2 regions of the Paenibacillus lentus genome follow, and region 1 is predicted to be linked to the other one. Evidence: riboswitches for the same ligand, from Rfam matches in the RefSeq annotation. Region 1 holds a riboswitch; the other holds the start of a gene.
What was found. A riboswitch is a leader RNA that binds a small molecule or an ion and turns the genes downstream of it on or off. The one in region 1 is predicted to bind cyclic di-AMP.

Region 1 (7,685 bases):
GTCAGCCCCCGCCTGAACAGCCAGCTCACAGGCTCTTACTTTCTCCTTATCAGTGAGCAGAGCAGTCTCTATAATTACTTTAACTAAAGCCTTCTCAGCAGCTCTGTCTACAACGGCTTTCATATCGTCTAGCACGGTAGCATCATCTCCTGATTTCAGCGCTCCGATATTCATCACCATATCGATCTCCGCGGCACCGTTACTAATCGCATCTGCCGTCTCATAAGCCTTGGTCTTGGGTGTAGCAGAACCCAGCGGGAAACCGATGACAGTACATACCTTCACATCACTGCCGGACAGCAGTTCTGCGGCATAGGCTACCCACGTAGGATTCACGCACACTGAAGCAAAGCCGTACTTCTTCGCCTCCTCTGCAAGCTTCCGAATCTCTTCTTTCGTCGCATCCGGTCGCAGTAGGGTGTGATCAATTAATTTAGCTATACTCATAACTATGCTCTCCTCTATCGTTTGTATTGATGTATCATATGATGCAATGCTGACTTGCCTGGATCGTTTTAATATCATTTTATCACCCGGATGAACATATACGCTGCTTGGTCTTTTTCCATGTCTACTTTTAAGCTATTCAACGTTCAATAATGATGCATACAGGCTCATTCAATCCTTAAAGCCTTCAATTTATTATAGTGCCTTCTCCGCCCTCTCGCCAGCAACCGATGCCCTATCCTTGCTTATCGCAGGGGAACCCCATATTGCCGTACGAAACACAATGCCAGCCAATCCAATTAATGCGGTGATGAAACCGATAAGCATAAAAGCTTTGCCCACTTCAATCACTGTTACGAGCACCCCTCCAATTAAAGGAGCTGTCAGCTTCACCAGGCTAATCATCGTATTCTGAATGCCAAAAATCCGGCCGACCATATCCTCAGAGGTTTCTTGCTGCAGAATATAATTTTGCGTTACCATGTACAGGCCATTTCCAACACCAATGACGATTCCCAGTCCGAGGAGCAGGAACGGGCCAGTCCCTGGTGGACACAGTCCAAGAAATGCGATCCCAACGCCGATCAGCACATAGCCCCCGCCCAGCCCCCAGCCATAGCGAATCCGATTTAAACGGTTCATAATGACAAGCATGATTATCGCACCAGCCCCGATCGCAGACACTAACCAGCCGATAAGCACTTCATTGGTTGGTTCGATCGAACGCAGCAGCGTTGGAAATTGGTAATCGATCATCAATAACGACGTTAAGCCAATAAAGCCGAACATCATTGTAAAGAGCAATTTTTTAGCTTGAAAAAGATAGAGCCAGCCCTCCCGCCAGCTGCGCAGGAAGGAACCTTTAGCGCCATGCTCGGAATTCTTGGCCTCCTGATGCACCTGGGACTTCATGACTCCCTTGGACTCCGTGGCTTTTGTAGATTCCCTGGATTCCTCTGCAAGAGGGGACACCGGCAGTAAACGAAGCGGCCATAGCAGTGCCGCAGAGAACAGCCGTGCCGCCATATTGAGCATAATACACGCCTGGGGCGACATCACGGTCAGCGTCATTGCCCCAAGCAGTGGACCTGCCACCTTCGAGGATTGATTCACCAGGCCATTGAGGGACGTAGCTTGGAATAACAGCTTCAATGGAACGATTTGTCGGGTTAATGCTTGCTGAGCCGGAATATGGAATACGCCGCAAGCTGATCGAAGGGCCAGCAAAGGCAAAAGCCACGCCATATTAGGAGCAGCCAAGATGCACAGCGTGAGCGCCGCGGTAAGCAGGTCGCATGCCATCATCAACCGGGCTTTGCGCACCCGATCTGCGACCGTTCCAGCGAAAGAGCCGAACAGAACGGCTGGCAGCGCCATCATCACTGGAATGAGGGCCAGCATGATCGGATCTGCACCCCAACGATAAGCGACAAGCACCTGTATCGCCAGGGCGTCGAACCAGTCGCCAAAAGAAGCGAGTGCATAAGCCGCAAACATACTTCTAAAACTTCGTATCGATAATAAAGAGGAGCGTTCATGATGTGTCATATTCATAGAGGATAATTCCTTCCGTGTCACTAGATACCTCCATGTTATATGGCAATTGTCAGAGGATTATCAGACGAGTCTTTTTTGCGCTCCCTAAACTAGAATATAGACAACGCTCGGCCGATGATGGCTTCCAAACTTCTCTTATGCTTGGAAAGTCCATGTTTTTGATCTAAGCTTTCATAGATCAGGGCATATTTGCGTGCCATTTCAAGGCCGGGATAATTATGTGCAATATATCTCATGATTTGGCTGAGGGAAATCATCCGTAGCGGAACATTTAGCGACATCTCCAGCACGTCCAATCCTTCATCAAAGCATTGCTCGGCCTCCTGCTCCCGGCCACGCCTCAAGTTCAGCAGCCCCTGCACAATGCGAAAACGGCCGATTTCCCGCAAATACGGCGCATCCCGAAGCAAGCTGCCCAATCGTTCCGATACCGCATCCGCTTGCTCCAATTCGCCAGCCAGCACATATACATACATTTCCATAATCGCTACCGGCATCACGAATCCGCTTAGTTCCTCCGCCTCCACCGTCTTTCGCGTCTCTTCGAACCGCTTCATCGCCTCGAGGGCAAGCCCAGCATCCGCATACACCTCAAGAATGTTAAGAATTTTCATTTCGCGGTGCTCCTGCGGCGAGAGTAGACGATGAGCTACAGCTAGCTGGCAATAGTGCAGCATCTGCTGTGGCTCTGGATTAACCCCTCGATATAAAAGCAGCAGCCAGTACAGCCTAGTCTCCATCGGCAAGTCCTCTGCTTCCAAAAACCAGGCAATATCCCCCTGAATGAATTTTAAATAAACGGCATAGAACGGGTCCACTTCAAATCCAAGAATATCCTGCTGTGTTGCCAGCACCAGCATTGACTTGCCTTGTCCGAACAAGTGGTATTTCTTAAAGATCTCCCTCATTGAGGTATTGACGTCGCGATCAGCTACTGATGGATTAAACATAGATTTTGGCTCCTTGACGGTCAAGCTGTACCCGTATCCCCGTACCGTATTGATTTGGATATGCCTCCAGACACCCAGCTTTTTCCTCAAGCGATAAATATGATCGTCAACCGTCCGCTCCACCGGAAACTCCATTGGCCACACCTGATCCAACAGTTGATCGCGCGTGAAAGCCCGCTCGCGATGATGATACAGAAATTGCAGCAGCGCAAACTCCTTCGCTAGCAGTTCAAGAGTCTCCACGCCCCATTTCACCTTATAGCCGGAAGGCTCGAATATCAGTCGTCCCATAATTACTCCTTCATCAAAAAATCCAGTATTAAGCTTATAATAAGCTATCCAGCTCCTGCTAATAAATAAAAACAATTCATTCAGAAAAATTGAAAGAAACAAAATCCCCTGAAGCGGGGCTGATGTTACCTAAGGCCACTCTTCAGGGGATAATCAATAACTTACTCATTATGGGATATTATTGCATAGCTGGCGTACGTTTTCTCTTCTGCGGAAGATCAGGCATCTCGTTAACGGAGACGACTTCATCCGTCTTCTTCTCTGGCTGCTTCCAATGCTGTTCATTGCCCGGAAGATCGTCGAACCAAGCCGCATCCTTAGGGCAATCAAGGATCATCAATTTACCGTAATCCCCGTCGCGGGACTGATGGTATTTCAAATACGCCTTACCATCCTCGATCGCCAAAATTTCAATTTTACCGGATGTATGGCTCATCGACAGTCTTACTCGCTTTCCTAAGCCGGAAGTTCTGGCTTTCGCTTCTTCAACAATACGATAGACCTCCTCCAGGGAAAGGACAAAATCCCGGTTCCCTGCAACCGGTCTGTTAACGAAGAAGTAATACGGCGTAACTCCTGCCCATGACAGTTTATCCAACAGCTCTCCGAGCACTACTGGATCATCATTAATGCCTTTTAACACCGGAGTCTGATTAACCACGATCGCTCCAGCCTCATGCAGAGCCTGGAATCCCCTTCTAGCTTCTGGGGTAATCTCGCGCGGGTGGTTAATGTGGGCCATGACGTAAATGCGCTGTTCCGGCGTGGAATAAGTGCGGATCACATCGAGCAGTTCCTCGTCCTCATAAATGCGCATCGGGTTAAATACGGGAATTTTCGAGCCGAGACGAATGATTTTTACGTGCTCGATTTCACGAAGTTGCGCAAGGATCCCCCGCAGCTTCTCCGTCGCAAGAATCAGGCTGTCTCCTCCAGTCAATAGAACGTTATTGATTTCAGGATGCTTGGCAATATAATCGATGCCCGGCTGCACATCGGACATAGCCTCCTTCACATCGTTACGGAACAAGCGTTTGCGGAAGCAATAACGGCAATAGGCCCCGCATACCTCGGACACGATAAGCAGAGCCGTGGTCTTGTATTTGTGCTGACAGCCCGGTACTACGTAGTTGGTATCCTCGTCGGAAGCATCCCAGCGACCGTACTCCTCAAGCTCCCCCTCATTCGGTATGACAAGCTTGCGAATAGGATCATGCGGGTCATTCCAGTCAATCAAGTTCAAATAATAATCATTTACCCGAAATACGAATTTCTCCGTAATCGGTTTCAAACGCTCCCGCTCCTCTTCGGGAATCATTGTTAGTCTGTCCAGATTAGTAATGTACCTTGTTTTCGTCTTCGTCATTGTACATTCGCTCCTTCCTAGTAATCAACAAAAAAGGCCCCCAGGCCGGGGGTCTTAGACACAGCTACGCCAGCAAGGGTCAGAAGACAAGAATAGACCCTAATAAAGGGTCTAAAGAGACGTGATAAATGATCTTATAACAGACCCATCTACTGCTGACGAGGTTAGCTGACGGACTCGGGTAAGATGGTACCCTACACCTCATGTGAATGAGTGATTCGCCCCAATGTAAAAACCTGGTTCCCCCGCTTTCTTGGCTCTTACCAAGAAACTAAGCGTGTGTTTATGATAAGGTTTGAGCGCAGGATTGTCAACCTTAGCCAATGCAGCTAGAGAGTAGACATAATTTTAAAAGTCGCAATAGTTGACGATTTTTAGTAGATATTGGTAATATATAAATGCCTTTGAAAGCGTTTGCGCAAAAAAAAGGGGGTGACAGACTGCAGCTATAATGACTATATCGATCCACCCAAGATTATTGGTGCCTCTTGTCATGACTAATCTTATTCACAACATGCAAGGAATGCTATTGCCTGTAGTTTTTTTAATTGCAGGATACCTTGCGCACAAATGCGCAAACGTTTTCTCAACAGGAGATGATTTTGTAGACTAGCGACCATCAGAGCTTATTATTAAGGAGGATGCAATCATTGAACTATAAAATTCACCAGGTAAAGAAATGGCCTTATGTTATATTGTGTATCACCTTCTTCTTCTCATTACTATCCGGTATGGCCGGCATGCCCTTCCAAGCTATAGCAGCTGCTGAAACCACTAGTAATAATACAGCAAGCGTCTATTATTACACACCGTACTATAATTGGAGCACCGTTAACATTCATCATAACGCAAGCGGCAGCTGGACAAGTGTTCCAGGAATAGCTATGGAACTGGCCTGTACGGACTGGGCTAGAGCAACGATAGATCTGGGCACATCTACAAGATTTGCAGCAGCTTTTAATGACGGATCGAGCTGGGATAATAACAATGGAAAAAATTACGATCTTAGTGCAGGCAGTGTTATGGTTGAGAACGGTGTTGTTTCCCTAGGAGATCCTTGTCAGGCAAGCAACGAAGATAACATTCCGCCAAATGTACCTACTGGGTTAAGCAAAGACAGCTTAACAAGTACGTCCGTAACCATAACATGGACAGCGCCAATGGATAATGATGGAAGAAGCGACTTAGCAGGTTATGATGTCTATCGTGATGAAATCCTTGTACAAACTGGTATTACAGCTACCACCTATAAGGATTCCGGTTTAAATCCTTCTACAAATTACAGTTATACTGTTGTAGCCAAAGACTTGGCGGGCAACAAATCAGCACCTTCTTTGGCGCTGGAAGTAACAACCCCGGCGGAGGACGCTGCTGGCAATCAAGCGCAAATATATTACTATACCAAGAATCGCTCCTGGAGTTCGGTAAATATCCACTACTCTCTGGATGGCTCGAAATGGACGACACCTCCCGGCGATTCCATGAGTGAAACCGCCTGTACGGATTGGGCCAAGAAAACCGTTGATCTAGGAACGGCTCATGAATTAAAGGCCGCCTTCAACAACGGCTCTGTATGGGACAATAATAATGGAGCTGACTATATTATCCCGTCCGGCCTCGTCACGGTTAAGGATGGTGTCGTGACAGCCGGAGCTCCTAATCCTTGTACACCTCTCCCAGAAGATACGATTCCCCCTTCTATACCAGGTAACCCCAAAGCCACCGTCAACGGTACTAAAATTATAATTACTTGGGAGTCTTCTATCGACAATGAAGGCGGAAGTGGTTTGGCCGGCTATGAAATCACTCGTACCGGGGGCAAGCAAGGTACAAAGATTTTTACAACAACCAGTCATTCATATACCGATACAAACCTGGAAGCCCAAACGGAATACACCTATTCGATAAAAGCCTTTGACAAAGCCGTACCGCCTAACAAATCGGAAAACAGCGAAGCTGTATCCGCTAAGACGGGGGACGCCCCTGAAGCTCCTCTAGGCGGTGAGCCTCTTGGCACAGATATGCGTGAGGATTCGATTTATTTTGTAATGACAGCCCGCTTCTATGACGGTGACGAGTCTAATAATCGCGGAGGACAGTTCCATGAGTCTACAGGTAATGCCGCCAACAATGATCCGATGTTCCGTGGTGACTTCAAAGGATTAATCGAGAAGCTCGATTACATCAAGGCTCTAGGCTTTTCTGCCATCTGGATTACACCCGTCGTCCTTAACCGCTCGGATTACGATTTCCATGGCTATCACGGTTGGGACTTCTATCGTGTTGATCCCCGTCTGGAATCCCCGGGAGCAACTTATCAGGATTTGATTAATGAAGCCCATAACAAAGGGATCAAGATTATTCAAGACGTCGTATACAACCATTCCAGTCGCTGGGGGGAAAAGAACCTGTTCTCACCAAAAGTGTTCGGGATTCAGGACAATGAGTGGAGTTGGTATTATGACGACCCTATTCCAGGCAAGGAATATGATGGAATTACGACTAATAATCCGATGGGTAGAGCCTATAACGGCGATCTTTGGTCCACAGAGGAGCCAATCGGGAATACGTGCCGGAACTGGGGAACACCAACACAGTTTTACAGTAAGGAAGGCCATCGTATCTACAATTGCCAATGGCCGAATCCAACCTCCGGCATGTTCCCGAAAGAACTGTACCACCAGTGTTGGATCGGTAACTGGGAAGGTGAAGACTCTAGAAGCTGCTGGATTCATGAGGATTTGGCAGATTTCAATACTGAGTCTGAACCTGTTCAGGAATTTCTAAAGGACGTATATCGTAGATATATTGATATGGGCGTCGATGGCTTCCGAATAGATACGGCCGTACACATCCCTCGTACGACTTGGAATCGGCACTTTCTGCCGGATGCCATGAATCACTCTATTGAGAAATTTGGGGATAAGGGTAGAAACTTTTTTATGTTCGGTGAAGTAGGCTCATTTGTCAACGATAAATGGAACCGGGGCTCCGTGAACCATTCTGCCCAGTTTTTTACGTGGAAAGAGCGTAAAGAATACAGTGCAGATGATGCTGCTGCTGCCCTGGAAATG
Region 2 (7,685 bases), 890 kb from region 1:
CATGGAATGACCCGTCGAATTTTTATCATTAGTATTTCTATTTTTACTGTGTGTCTTCTAGGCGGTTCCATCATGTACATGCTTCTTAAAGACCACCAAATCGCTCCCTCATTCGCTCCCCAACCACAGGGCAATACCGCCGCAACAAAGGTCCCTGCTCCTCAGCCTGCAGAAAGCATCCAGCAGCCGACGGCAGAAATACTTAGTAATCGGGTTACAGAATACCATATTGACGTCAAGCTGAATGAACAAGAAGGGACGCTGACCGGCAACCAAACGCTAACCTGGACCCATCCCGGCAAAAAGACGCTGAATGAGCTGTATTTTCACCTATATCCTAACGCCTTCGCTTCTCCAGAAACCACCTTTATGAAGGAATCGGGCGGCCGCCTACGGGGTGACGTCATGCCCAAAGATGGCTGGGGCTCCATAGAGTTAACCGATATCCGCACGATGGATGGAATTTCCCTCCTGCACCGTGTTCAATATGTCCAGCCTGATGATGGCAATGTCAATGATAGAACACTAGCTAAAGTACGGCTGCCAATGTCGGTGCAAGGCGGCGAGACAATCACGCTCAAAATGGATTTCACCGTAAAGCTGCCCAAAATATTCGCACGGATGGGTACTGCCGGCGATTTTGTGATGGCTGGCCAATGGTTCCCGAAACTATCCGTATATGAACCTGCCTTCCGAAGGGGACGAAGCGCGGAGGGATGGAATTTGCACCAGTATCATGGAAACTCGGAGTTCTATTCAGACTTCGGCATATACAGCGTAAATATTGACGTGCCGAGCAAATACACGGTAGCGGCGACAGGGTTCCCTACCAAGCAAGCGGTACAGCGGGGCGATCGAAAAATCGTTCAATACTATGCCGATGATGTACATGATTTCGCCTGGGCAGCTTCACCCAACTTTGTATATGCAGAGGAACCCTTTTCAACGACGGAGGTTCCTGGGGTGCGCATTAAGTTGTATTTAGATCCAGCCCATGAAGATTTAAAGGATCGCTATTTTTATGCCGCCAAGGTTGCTTTGTCCAATTTCAGCAAATGGTATGGCAAGTACCCCTACTCCACTTTATCCATCGTGGTTCCTCCGGCTGAGGGAAATGGTGCAGGGGGAATGGAATATCCGACACTAATTACAGCATTTGGCGCGACCGGTGACTCCCCAGGCTATGACGAGCTGGAACGAACGGTAATTCATGAAATCGGGCATCAGTTTTTCTATGGGATGGTGGCCAATAATGAGTTTGAAGAAGCTTGGCTGGACGAAGCCTTTACCTCCTATGCCGAAGATCGTTTAATGGATCAAGAGTTTGGAATCACTACCAGGCTGCCCATCCAATCCGCATTCATTCATAATCCTAAGCCATTGACACAACCCTCTTGGGAATTTGGGACGGCGGACAATTATGCCAAAAATGTCTATCATCGCGGCAAGCTCGTTCTGCTGGATATTGAACGGAGAATCGGCAGCAAAACCATGAACCGCACTCTGTCCCTCTATGCTCGTAAATATCGCTTCAAACATCCTACCACAGCAGACTTCCAGCAGGTACTGGAGCAAACGACGGGGCGCTCCTGGAAAAAGTACTTTAACCAATATGTATACGGCGGAGAAATGGCGGACTATGCCATAGAGAACATCACTACCCTGGAAGTCCAACAAAACAATGAATTGTTGTACGAATCGATTGTAGATATCAAGCGAAAAGGCGGAACCCATCCGAAGGTTCCTCTTCTCTTCACCTTCCAAGACGGCCACACGATTCGAAAGGTATGGAACGGAGAGGAGGAGCAGGCACAATTAAAATTGCGCTATAAAGCCCCTCTCGCTTGGGCCATGATCGATCCGAACTATACGATAGTGCTGGAAAACAAGCACATTAACAATTACTTTAAAGCCAGCATTGATGAGAAGATCAGCACGCGCTCCAACGTCACAGTAACCAGGCTATTTGAAATGCTGATCAGCTCATTCCTGTGGTAGACCTACTCAGAGCGGTATTACTCACAAAACTAAGCTTAGGCTTACGAAGTAGTTTTGCTCGAGGCTTATTCAGAGGAGTACCGCTCACAAAACTTAGCTTAAGCTTACGAAGTAGTTTTGCTCGAGGCTTATTCAAAGGAGTACCGCTCACAAAACTTAGCTTAAGCTTACGAAGTAGTTTTGCTCGAGGCTTATTCAAAGGAGTACCGCTCACAAAACTTTTAGGAGGGAATGTCATGCCCTATATTCGCAATGGGTGGAGCAGCGTCAAAAGCCAGTTCCCCTCCGTCATCATTCTTTTTCTGTATCAGTTGCTGTGGGGAGTGTTTCTATATCGCCTAGTCAATACAGCTGTTATTCAAGTTCTGCACCGATTTCCAGATCCTCCACCCCATGAATTAAGCCGAATTTTGTTTCTAATCGAGGGACAGAGCAGGTTCTGGCAAACTCCCGAAGTTCACCATTACATATGGATCCTGTCCGGCATGGTCATGCTTCGACTGCTATTGACCCCTTTAATTCACGCTGGCATCTTATACGGACTGCTTCCAGCGGAAGAAAGGGCGGCTGGCCTCCCTCTATTCCGAGGCATGCAGAAATTCTGGAAGCCTGTGACTCTATTCTATTTTCTGGAGCTTATCTTAATTCTGATTCCCACCGTGTGGCTGCTGCCCAAAGTATACGCACCTCTGTCCCTCCTCCTCCAAGGAAGCAGTCATATCCCTACTTTCTTAATTACTACGGCTTATATCGTTGGCTGGCTTGGTTACAGCTGGTTTATTCGACAAAGCTTGCTATTCCTGCAGTTCGGCTATTTATTCAGACACAATCCCTGGCCATCCCTGCTCGTTTGCTGGAAGCATCTTATAACTGGTTTAGGAATCTCCGTCATTCTCGCAATTTCATGTTCTATAGTATTTATTCTATTCGGCACGATATCCTGGATCATGACCGGTCTCCTAGCGTTGATCCTACAGCAAGCTTACCCATTCTTTCGTAGTGTTCTCAAAATATGGAAAATATCCTCGCAATATTGCTTATGGCAACAAAAAAGTTAAATTTTCTTCATTTCTTTGGCTCCCTAGAGCCACAAGGCCTCCGCGCTTTTGCGGGGGCCTTATTCTATGCTTACTATATAATTCTCGCAAATTAACCATTGCCAAATGCTGCCTACCTTGTTACAATAACAACAGTACTTTTTAAGTAACAGTTTTGTAATCATTTCTGTCATCATTTACAAGATGTATGGCAGCATATCGAATAGGTTAAACATGGTGTTAAAATTACAGCCGAATTCCCTTCACCGGGGAAACGGGGGAACCACTTTGGGTGAATTGATCTCGCTTCAGAGGGATCATAGGGAACCTTCAAACCGAATCCTTAAGCTAACCTCGTAGGCATTGGAAGGAGCATAACTTCTTTGAAGAAAAAGTTGGCCGTTGCAGCAGTGAGTTTTTCCATTCTATTCTCATTAGGAGCTGGGAGCGCTTTCGCAGACTCCAAACTGGACACTACCATTCAGTCGGCTCTCGGCACGAAATACGTATCCGGCGGTACGACAACGGATGGCTTTGATTGTTCCGGATTTACCTCTTATGTATTCAAGAGTCTTGATATTAAGCTTCCCCGCACATCGGGATCCCAATATAATATGGGAACTGCCGTGAAGAAGGACGAACTCAAACCAGGTGACCTCGTATTCTTCAACACTTCTGGCAAGGGAGTATCCCATGTTGGTGTAATGGTTGATGGTGAAAGCTTTGCCCACGCTTCAACCAAAAAAGGTGTAATTATCAGCAAATTGAGTGAAGATTATTATGTCAAACGCTATGTCGGTGCCAAGCGCATCCTGAGCACAGACAAATACGAAGCTGTTGCTGTAGATAGTGAAGATCATGATGATGTAGAATAACATACGTCCAAAAACCTGCAAAGATTCCTCCCAGAATCGCCTGCAGGTTTTTTTATATTCAAATATACCGGATAACTTTACCAGTGTCTTTTCACATGGCTAAACTTGCAATAGATGGCGGCTTTTGATAGACTAACCAAAGAATAAGTAACAAACTTGTAATCATTATTGTAAAAGTTACGGGTGCGTACAACTGATAAGCCGAATTCCCAACACCCGGGAAGCGGGGGAACCATTTATGGGTGAATTGATCTCGCTTCAAAAGAGATGATAGGGGAACCTTCAACCGAACCCTTAAGCTAACCTCGCAGGCCTTGGAAGGAGTAATACAACTTGAGAAAGACATTGACAGCAGCGGCGACGAGCTTAGCCATTCTTTTTACGATGGGAGCAGCAAACGCTTACGCGGACTCGGACACAACATTGAACAAGACAGTTAAAGCAGTCTATGGCACGCCTTACAAATTCGGAGGAACGACGGCAAGCGGTTTCGATTGCTCCGGATTCACAAGTTACGTCTTCAAGAAGATGGGCGTTAAGCTGCCTCGCGTATCGTCGGCCCAGTACAAGCAGGGTACACCAGTTGCAAAGAATCAGCTGAAAGAAGGAGACCTCGTATTTTTTAATACGACTGGCAAAGGGGTATCTCATGTGGGCATATATATCGGTGACGGAAAGTTCGCCCATGCCTCTTCTTCCAAAGGAATTCGCACAGATAAGCTAAGTAACAGCTACTACAAAAAGCGTTACGTCGGTGCGAAACGGATTTTGAGCAAATACGGTTATTCTACCCATGCCGCTCAATCCTAATATTGCTATTTATTTGATGTTTACTGCCTCTTTGATACGCCGCGACGATTCCTGCTAGAATCGTCGCATTTTTTTTGTGATAAACCATCCTCTACTCCATTAACGAAACTTAAAAGAATAAGGTTGCATCTATACGCCTTTAGCACTATTTTCCTCCCTTGCAATAATACCGTTTTCATTATAATTCGATAAACATCCGGCACTAATCACATAACTCCAAAAAAAACAGCACCAATAGAGCCTTTACAATAAAATAAAATCCCGTTACAGTGATGGTAAAAAGATCGAGCCGGAAAAGTTCCATGGCACGGCATTTCCATTTGTACAAGGAGGCGCAAGATGGATAAACGAGATATTCAGTTTCACATCGTTCCTATGGAAGAACACCACGGGGAAGCAATCAGTACTTGGCGCTACGACTCCCCCTATGATATCTATAGCTGGCTGCCTTGGGAACAAATGAAAGCTCTTGATGTTGAATTCGGCAATCCTGTATTGCGGGCCGAGCAATATGTATCCGTGCTGGACGGGGAAGGCAATCTGGCCGGGTTCGCCCAGTATTTCCCTATGGAAAACATAACAAGGCTTGGAATTGGGATGAGGCCCGACTTATGCGGTCATGGATTAGGTAAGTCATTTGTATTAACGATTGTCAAAGAAGGGCAGCGACGCGCACCATCCAACGTCATCGATCTTGAAGTGCTTACCTGGAATACGCGGGCTATCCGAGCCTATCAGAAATCAGGTTTCGTCATAACCGACCTTTACGAGAAAATGACTCCTGGAGCTATATCCAAGCCTTACTATTGCATGGTATACCGTGGCGAACGATTATAGCATGGAGTTCAAGGAGTCTAAGGGCACCTGTAAGGCGTTCTCGGCTATTTTCATGCTATGAAACAGTCTTTTCTAGGAGAGACTGCACACCCCTTCCTGATGCGCTGTGAGAATGCTCATATATATTAAAAAATTTGAGCAATTATACATGGAATTCATTGCTTTTTTTGTCACAAATGCTATGATCAAATTGCATGTTCCGTTATAATAATAAGGTAGCTTACATAGGAGGGACGATTGAAATGCAAAAATGGGTTATGAGCGGGCTATTCTTTGTCGCATGTGCGCTGGCTCTCGTGCTTATCTTTACCCTGCCTGGTAAAGAGCAGGTCGCGCAAGAGAATAAGACACAAATGCCTGAGGTCACATTGAACGCAGAGCAAGCGGAAGCCATCGTCAAAGCTAACTGTATTAGCTGTCACGGGGATCAATTGGAAGGCTTAGCTGGGCCTAATCTGCAAAATATCGGTGCCACCATGTCAATTGAACAACTTTACAAAGTAATCTCGAAGGGTCAAGGCTCTATGATGCCTGGCTTCAAAGATAAGCTGCAGGATGAGGAAATTGCGAACGTTGCACTCTGGCTTGCTGAGAAAAAATAATTAGTATAAAAAAGACACGCCCACCGGACCTTAGCGTTCCCGGAGGGCGTGTCCCCTATTCGGCCAATATACCCAGTTCCTCAAACTTTCTCGGAAGAACTCATCTTTTCGAATGCTTCATTATATTGCTCAGCTTCCTTAATATCTATGGCCGTGATTCCACCGGCTTCCCATGATGTCAAACGAAGCGTAACGGTCTTATAATCGATCGTAATAAAAGGATGATGGTTAAAGGCCTCTGAGATCGCCGCTACCTCGTCTACAAAGGCAATACCCTTCATAAACTCAGAGAACGTATATTTGCGGACGATCCAGCGTCCCTCTTCCAATTCCCATCCTTCCAACTTCTCTAAATGCGCCTCAATTTCTTGTGGTGTAAACGGCATATTATTTCCTCCCTGTTCTTTTTCAAGAACTCCAAAGACTATGTAGTACGTCCATTGTACCTTTAAGTGCACGTAGTTTTATGGGTAAATTTTATGATACTTTTTGATTATTGTTATTCCTCATGAGCCTCGTTCATGCATAATAACTAAAGCTATAATTTGATTAGATACTCCTAATCTTACATTTTACCATGACCCAAGGCTCATGCAAAATCCTTTATAAGGAAAACCATTAATCATTAAATTAGCTTAACCGACGTTAGTTCCTCTTCTCCAACTAGTACATTAATACGATGTACTTCTGGGTCATATATTACAACAGCGCTTCCCACAGCGATTACCGGTTCGGATCCGAGCCCGAAGAATAGATCCTCAGCCAGTGCCTCCAATACCTCATGCTTCTCCTCATCCGTCAGCCCCTCCCATTCGGCAGGCTCCATCTCAAAGAAAACATAGCAATCCGGAATACGGCCAACAGCTTCCGTAAAATCTGCCAAAATATATTCATAATCCCTTCCATGCTTTACTCCCACGGGCGATTCGCTCCCTTCACGATCTCCTAAATAGGCCATTGTCTTATTATAAACGAAAATACCACTTAAAAAAAAATGGATTTCTGTCGATAAAAAATATAACCGTTTAATTTTGGATGGTTTCTGTCTTTTCGCAAGGATGCTTAAAGACGAAAGCACGGTTTCAATTTATCTCAAGGACGAGGTGTATAATGGAAATTTCATCACTCATCGGTATTATTCTCGGTTTGGTCGCCGTAGTTCTGGGGATGTTCCTTAAAGGAGCTCCAATCATCAACTTAGTCAACAACCCGGCGGCGTACGTCATTATTTTGGTAGGGACCGCAGCGAGCCTATTCATAGGCTTCCCTTCTTCAGAATTGAAGAAGATTCCAAAGTTGTTCAAGAAATTATTCGTCAAGCAAAAAATGATCAGCAAGGCAGAGCTCATCTCACTCTTTATGGAATGGGCTACCGTTACCCGACGCGAAGGGCTCCTGGCCCTCGAATCCAAGGTCGAGGAAATTGATGACGACTTCCTACGTAATGGTATGCGTATGATCATTGACGGCAATGACCAGGAGTTTGTCAGCGATGTACTTGCTGAAGATATTGCGGCTACCGAGGA

Region 2: it holds a riboswitch for cyclic di-AMP, as region 1 does, so the genes downstream of both, EIM92_RS04165 (C40 family peptidase) here and EIM92_RS07855 (KamA family radical SAM protein) in region 1, are expected to answer to the same signal.

What each region holds. Positions count from the first base shown of each region.
Region 1 covers NZ_CP034248.1:1,787,240-1,794,924, reverse strand. Annotated here, with positions in the region: gene deoC (deoxyribose-phosphate aldolase) at 1-447, opposite strand, end outside; gene EIM92_RS07865 (MFS transporter) at 643-1,995, opposite strand; gene EIM92_RS07860 (winged helix-turn-helix domain-containing protein) at 2,094-3,245, opposite strand; gene EIM92_RS07855 (KamA family radical SAM protein) at 3,424-4,611, opposite strand; cyclic di-AMP (ydaO/yuaA leader) riboswitch at 4,750-4,899, opposite strand; gene EIM92_RS07850 (carbohydrate binding domain-containing protein) at 5,262-7,685, shown strand, end outside.
Region 2 covers NZ_CP034248.1:902,062-909,746, forward strand. Annotated here, with positions in the region: gene EIM92_RS04150 (M1 family metallopeptidase) at 7-1,998, shown strand; gene EIM92_RS04155 (hypothetical protein) at 2,235-3,056, shown strand; cyclic di-AMP (ydaO/yuaA leader) riboswitch at 3,276-3,413, shown strand; gene EIM92_RS04160 (C40 family peptidase) at 3,419-3,910, shown strand; cyclic di-AMP (ydaO/yuaA leader) riboswitch at 4,100-4,239, shown strand; gene EIM92_RS04165 (C40 family peptidase) at 4,244-4,720, shown strand; gene EIM92_RS04170 (GNAT family N-acetyltransferase) at 5,060-5,557, shown strand; gene EIM92_RS04175 (c-type cytochrome) at 5,800-6,159, shown strand; gene EIM92_RS04180 (4a-hydroxytetrahydrobiopterin dehydratase) at 6,240-6,545, opposite strand; gene EIM92_RS04185 (hypothetical protein) at 6,785-7,078, opposite strand; gene motA (flagellar motor stator protein MotA) at 7,270-7,685, shown strand, end outside.